2 regions of the Microbacterium sp. HJ5 genome follow, and region 2 is predicted to be linked to the other one. Evidence: predicted binding sites of a transcription regulator. Region 2 holds the regulator's gene; the other holds the start of a gene.

Region 1 (3,407 bases), on a different contig from region 2:
GAGAGCTTGCGCGCCTCGCAGGCGCCAACCCCCGCGCGCGCGTCGTTGCGACGCGCGGTCTGGGGCACAACCGCATCCTCGCGTCCGACGAGTTCCTCGATGCCGTCGTGGCCTTCGTCGGCGAGCCGTCGGCGGCGGCTGTGGCGTCGGCCGTGACCGCGCCCGTCGTGATGGCGCCCGCCATGACCGCGCCCGCGGTGGCCGCGCCGGCCGTGGCTGCGCCGGACGTCAGAACAGCCGCGGCTCCGCCGGTGTCGTCACAGCGGACGCCCGCCCACGCGAGGTCGTGACGATTTCGCTCGCGCGCGCATCCGCCCGCGCCGCGAGACCCGACATCGGGGTGCCGCGCGGGTGGTCGTCTTCGGCGCGCCCGTCGAGGCCGTGCACGCGCAGCAGGGGTCGCACCCGCTTGGCGAGCCAGGCCCGGTAGGCCTTCGGGGCGGTGGCCGATGCGCCGGGATAGAGCCCGAGGTACGACGAGACGAGCTCGGGATGCTGCTCGCCCAGCCACTGCATGAACCACTGCTTCGCCCCCGGCCTCAGGTGCAGCGCCCCGTAGACGACCCGCGTCGCCCCGGCCGCCTTGATGCGCGTCAGCGCGTCGTCGATGGCGGCGATCGAGTCGGTGAGGTGGGGGAGGATCGGCATCAGGAAGACCGTGACGTGGAATCCCGCCTCGGTCGCCGCGCGCACCGTCTCGAGTCGCGCGGCGGCGGTCGGCGTGCCGGGCTCGATGAGATGCTGGAGCGCGTCGTCGAACACAGCGATCGACATCGCGAGCGAGACGCGGACGGATGCCGCGGCCTCGCGCAGCAGCGGCAGGTCTCGACGCAGCAGCGTGCCCTTCGTGAGGATCGAGAAGGGCGTCCCCGAGTCGGTCAGCGCGCTCACGATGCCGGGCATCAGCCTGTAGCGCCCTTCGGCCCGCTGGTACGGGTCGGTGTTCGTTCCGAGCATGACGGGCTCACGGTTCCATGAGCGACGCCGCAGCTCCTTCTCGAGCACTTCGGCGACGTTTATCTTCACGATCACCTGCGAGTCGAAGTCGCGACCCGCGTCGAGCTCGAGGTACTCGTGCGTCCCGCGGGCGAAGCAATAGACGCACGCATGACTGCATCCGCGGTACGGGTTCACTGTCCAGTCGAACGGCATCGCCGACGCGCCGGGAACATGGTTCAGCGCTGTCTTGGCCAGCACCTCATGGAACGTCACCCCCGCGAACTCGGGCGTGGTCACCGACTGCACGAGGCCGTTCAGATGCTCGAGGCCGGGCAGGGCCGCGGCATCCGCCACCCCCAGCTCCTGACCCTGCCACCTCATCGCTCCATGGGAACAGATATTCGATTATCTGTCAAGGGCGCGCGTACAAGAATCGAACATGACCTGATCCGCAGCCGCGCCTGCGCATCGCGCCCCCGATGTCCGGGAGAGAATGGCTGTCGTGACGGCGCCCGGTTCGTCCGATTCCCCGGTGTCTCGTCGCGCAGCACGTGCGCAGCGCGAGGAGGCCGCTCGGCGCGCCCGCGCGGAGCGGGTCGAGTTCGTCCTCCCCGACCCTACCGCCCCCGACATCGCTGCGGCACCGGTGGCGAGCCCCTTCGTGCTGCCGGCCGACTTCCGTGCCGCGGTTGCGCAGCGCAAGGCGAGCGCACCGCCCGTGGCGCCGCCGCCGGCGGGTCGGCTGAGGCCGCGCATCGGCCGCTCGCGCACCCGCAGCGACCGCAGCGCCGGCCCGAGGCGCGCCGCGCGGGCGGACCGGCTGCTCACCGAGGGGGAGCCGACCCCGGCGCGCCACGCCCGCCCACGATTCGCCCGGACCAGCGTCGTCGTGCTCCTCGTCGCCGGCGGGGCGCTGCTGCTCGGCTCGACCGCGGCGGTGACGGCACTCATGTCGGGCTCTGACGGATCGGGCGCGGACGCCGCGGCGCAGCTCGCGGAAGTTCCGCAGACCGTCGCCGCACTGCCGGTCCCCGTCGTCGAGCAGACGCCGCTGTCGACCGACATCTGCGACGACCCCGCCGTGATGTCGGCGCTCGAGGGGGGCGACGACGCGGCCGCGATCACGGCGGCCGGCGGCGCGGAGGCCTTCCGCATGGCCGTCGCCGAAGGTCTCGCGACGTGCGTCGATCTCGCCGACCCCACGCGGGTGTGGGCTGTCGTGAACAAGGTGCGTCCCTACGATCCGGCCGACTACCGGCCGGCCGATCTCGTCATGCCCGAGGGCGTGCGCAGCCTCGAAGGCGGCGCTTTGAGGTCGGATGCCGCCGCCGCCCTCTCAGCGATGGCGGGCGCCGCCCGGGCGGCGGGCGTGGGTGAGATCGCCCTCGAGAGCGGCTTCCGGTCGTTCCAGACCCAGCAGGACACCTACGGGCGACAGGTCGCCGCCAAAGGCCAGGCCGCCGCCGACCTCGTCAGCGCGCGGCCCGGGTTCAGCGAGCACCAGTCCGGACTCGCGGGTGACGTGGTGGCCTGCGCCGGCGGGTGCGGCACGCTCGACGACCTCGCAGCGACGGCGCAGGGGGCGTGGGTGGCGGCGCACTCGTGGGAGCACGGCTGGATCGTGCGGTACGTCGACGGGTCGACGCCCGTCACCGGCTACTCCCCCGAGCCGTGGCACCTCCGCTACGTCGGTCCGGAGCTCGCCCGGGCCTATCACGACGGGGGCTGGCGGTCGCTCGAGGAGTTCTTCGGCCTCGAGCCCGCACCCGGCTACGCGGGCTGACGACGGGTCGAGCGAGGCCGCCGGTGCGCCTCGGCGCGGGCTGGAGGCATCCCACAAATCGGCGGTACCCAGTTCCAGCATCCTTAGGATTCGATCTCACATGAGCGCCGTCGTGTCGGCGGTGCGCCCCTAGGATCGGATCGGGCCACCGGCGCGATCGCGTGCGATCCGACGCCGACGAATTGCTCGAAGACGAGAGGAAGGCGCACAGATGGAGCGCGACATCTACGACGAGGACCACGAGGCGTTCCGCGACGTCGTGAAGGAGTTCATCAAGCGGTACGCGTCCGACGAGAAGCGCAAGCAGTGGGATCGCGACGGCGAGATCGACCGCGCGACCATGCTCGCGGCAGGCGAGGCGGGCATCATCGGTCTGTCGGTGCCCGAGGAGTTCGGCGGCGCCGGCATGCTGCAGGACTACCGCTTCCGCTCGATCGTCCTCGAAGAGACCATCGGCGCGGGCCTCGGCTCTCTCGCGGGCGCGCTCGGCATCCAGGACGACCTCGCCATCCCCTACATCGTGCACATGGGCACGCAGGAGCAGAAGGAGAAGTGGCTCCCCGGCATGGCGACCGGCGAGATCCTCGGTGCTCTCGCGATGACCGAGCCCGGCGCGGGCAGCGACCTGCGCGGCATCAAGACCACGGCCAAGAAGGTCGACGGCGGCTACATCGTCAACGGCGCG
Region 2 (3,407 bases):
GGCCCAGCCCAGGACCGCCACGAAGACGCCGAGCACGCTGAGCACGATCGCCGTCTGCGTCATCGCGGCGACGAGCTGCGCGTAGATGACCTCGAGTCCCGACGGCGACAGCGAGAGGTCGCTCGCGACGATCTGGACGGAGGTCTGTCCGATCGACAGCGCTGCGGCGAGGGCGCCGGCGCCGATCGCGATGCCCAGCCCGGTGCCGAGCACCGCCACGCTGCGTCGGCGCGCGATGGCGATCCCCAGGCCGAAGAGCGCCAGTGCGATGACGGGAAGCCACCAGCCGAGCGTCGTCGCCAGGGCGTAGGCGGTGCGGACGAGGGCCAGGTTCTCGCCGGTGCCGATGATGACGACCCGGTCGATCGCGGGGATCAGCTGAGCGGCGCTGACGCCCTGGTCGAGGAGGCGCTGCTTGACCGTGTCGACGATCGCACCGAGCTGGATGCCGACACCGTCCGCCGTGCGCACGACCAGGCCTCCGCCGTCGGAGGTCGCGGCGGTGGTGAGGGCGCGGTGAGCGGCCCGCGTCGCGGTCGCCCACACGTCGGCGAAGGCATCCGACTCGACCACCCGGGTGACCGCCTGATCGACCAGGTTGTGAAGGCCGTCGGCGGCGGGGGCCTCGAGCATCGTGAGGACCTGGGCCGCCCGTGGCGGGAAGCCGTCGATGTCGGCGATGCCGCCGAAGACGTTGGCGGTGAGCTCATGGAAGTCGACGTTGGCGTCGACTGCCTTCATGGTCTCGTCGATGATCATCGCCTGGACGGCGGCGTCGTCGACGAGGGGCGCGAGCGTCGCGACGAACGAATCCTCTTCGACCAGCTGCACGCGGGCCCACGCGCTCACGATCGACACAGGTACGAGGATGGCGGCGATGACGATGCACAGCGCCGAGACGACGGCCCGCCACCGCGAACCGGTGGGGCGGGGTCGCGCAGCGTGAGCCTGGTCGGCGGCCTCTGCCGCGAGGCGCGCGTTCTCGGTCTCGAGCTCGCGGATCCGGTCGGCGAGCGCCTGCGCGTCCGTGGTGTCGATGTCGCTCATGGCGCCATTGTGGCGGACGCCGGACCGCTCGCGGGAAGTTTCACCCGCTGGGGGTGATCAGACCGCGCGGAGGACGGCCACGACCTTGCCGAGCACGACGGCCTCGTCGCCCAGGATCGGCTCGAAGGCGGAGTTCCGCGGGAGCAGCCATGTGTGCCCGTCGCGCTGACGGAACGTCTTGACCGTGGCCTCGCCGTCGAGCATGGCGGCGACGATCTCGCCGTTGTCTGCGGTCGACTGCGAACGCACGACGACCCAGTCGCCGTCGCAGATGGCGGCGTCGATCATCGACTCGCCCGACACCTTGAGCATGAAGAGGTCGCCCTTGCCGACCAGCTGACGGGGGAGGGGGAAGATCTCCTCGACCTGCTGCTCGGCGGTGATGGGCACGCCCGCCGCGATCCGGCCCACGAGCGGGACGAGGGCGGCGTCGCCCACGGACGGGACGCTGTCGTCGAGGTTCTCGGCGGCGCTGCCGGGCAGGTCGATCAGCACCTCCATGGCGCGTGTCTTGCCGGCGTCGCGTCGCAGATAGCCGCTGAGCTCGAGCTGGTTCAGCTGATGGGTCACGCTCGAGAGCGACTTGAGGCCCACCGCGTCACCGATCTCTCGCATGCTCGGCGGGTACCCGTGCCGTGCGATCGACCGCTGGATCACCTCGAGGATGGCCAGCTGCTTGTCGCTCAGGCTCTTGCGTCGCCGCGTCTGCGGCTTCTCGCGACCGGTCGCGTCGCTCATGTCCGGCTCCTCTCCCGCCCGCTCCCGTCCTGCGAGGAGAGCATCGGTCTTCGAATGTCGGAGGCCCGTGGTGGGGTACTCGTGTCGAAACCGTATCCGGGTTCGAGCCTCGAACGGAACACCTTCACCGCGTGTCGCGTTCGAGGGAAAGAACGCCGCACGACCCCTTGACACAGTTAACGATCGAAGATAGCTTCGGTACAGAAGTTCGCATCCCCCGCTCCCGGCCGAGCGGCGGGTGCGAATCTCTCCCCAGAAGGAGGAGCAGAACATGACCGCGATCGCCATCACGATGCCCGCTCGCACGAGCACCGCCTTCGTCGGCGCTGCGCGGCCGACGCGCCTGCGTCTGACGGTGCGCGGCCGTCGAGCGCTCGCCTCGCTCGCGGCGCTGCCGGCGATCGTCGCCATCGCCGTCGCCATGGTCTCCGGCGGGGCGGCGCTGGCTTCGCGCGACGACGGCGCCTCCGCCGGTTCCTTCACGACCATCATCGTGTCGTCCGGCGACACGCTGTGGTCGATCGCCGAGGACGTCGCGCCCGGCGCCGACCCGCGCGACGTCGTCGATGAGATCGTCCGGCTCAACGCGCTCGAAGGCGTCTCGCTGCAGGCGGGGCAGAGCCTCGCCATCCCCGCCGAGTACGACGAGGGGCGCTGAGCGAGGCGTCCGCCTCGCGCCGACACATCCGGCGAGTCGCACGATCGGCGGCCCTACGATGGGAGAGGTGAGTCCACGTCTCGAAGACCTCCCCATACGCGACGACCTCCGCGGGATGACGCCCTACGGCGCCCCGCAGGCACCGCTCCCGGTCGCATTGAACGTCAATGAGAACACCCATCCCGTCCCGCAGGACGTGGCCGACGACATCATGGACTCCGTCGCGCGAGCGCTGCGTGACGTCAACCGCTATCCGGATCGCGAGTTCACTGCACTCCGCGAAGGCTTCGCGGACTATCTCGGGCACGGACTGACGCGCGAGCAGCTGTGGGCGGCGAACGGCTCGAACGAAGTGCTCCAGCACGTGCTGCAGGCGTTCGCCGGCCCGGGACGCACGGCCTTCGGCTTCGCGCCGACCTATTCGATGTATCCGCTGCTCACGCGCGCCACCGGCGCCGAGTGGATCGCCGGCTCGCGGTCGCCGGACTACACCGTCGACGCGTCGGATGCGGCATCCCAGGTCGCGGACGCCTCGCCCGACGTCGTCTTCCTGTGCGCCCCCAACAACCCCACCGGCACGCCGCTCGGGCTCGACGTGATCGAGGCGGTCTACGACGCGACGCCCGGCGTCGTCGTCGTCGACGAGGCGTACTTCGAGTTCGCCCCTCGTGAGGAGCGCTCGGCGCTCACCCTGCTGCCGGGCCGGGAACGCCTCGTTGTCTCGCGCACGATGAGCAAGGCGTTCGCGTTCGCCGGCGCCCGGGTCGGCTATCTCGCGGCGGACCCGTCGCTGATCGACGCACTGCGCCTGGTGCGGCTGCCGTACCACCTCAGCGCGCTCACGCAGGCTGCGGCATCCGCGGCCCTTCGTCACGCCCCCACGATGCTGCGCATGGTCGACGAGATCGTCGCCCAGCGCGATCGCATCACCGCGACCGTCGAAGCGCTCGGCTATGTCCCGCAC

Evidence for each region. Region 2 encodes LexA, which represses DNA repair genes until DNA is damaged. Its sites were predicted from a motif close to TCGAACANNTGTTCGA; they were not measured.
Region 1: OB08_RS03610 (Rv2578c family radical SAM protein) is a predicted target of LexA. The motif match lies at 1,329-1,344, and genes of this name have one in related genera.

Annotation. Positions count from the first base shown of each region.
Region 1 covers NZ_JSYE01000008.1:64,245-67,651, forward strand. Annotated here, with positions in the region: gene OB08_RS03605 (alpha/beta fold hydrolase) at 1-290, shown strand, start outside; gene OB08_RS03610 (Rv2578c family radical SAM protein) at 229-1,320, opposite strand; gene OB08_RS03615 (M15 family metallopeptidase) at 1,472-2,722, shown strand; gene OB08_RS03620 (acyl-CoA dehydrogenase family protein) at 2,934-3,407, shown strand, end outside.
Region 2 covers NZ_JSYE01000015.1:32,428-35,834, reverse strand. Annotated here, with positions in the region: gene OB08_RS08335 (hypothetical protein) at 1-1,047, opposite strand, end outside; gene lexA (transcriptional repressor LexA) at 1,105-1,785, opposite strand; gene OB08_RS08325 (LysM peptidoglycan-binding domain-containing protein) at 2,057-2,443, shown strand; gene OB08_RS08320 (histidinol-phosphate transaminase) at 2,502-3,407, shown strand, end outside.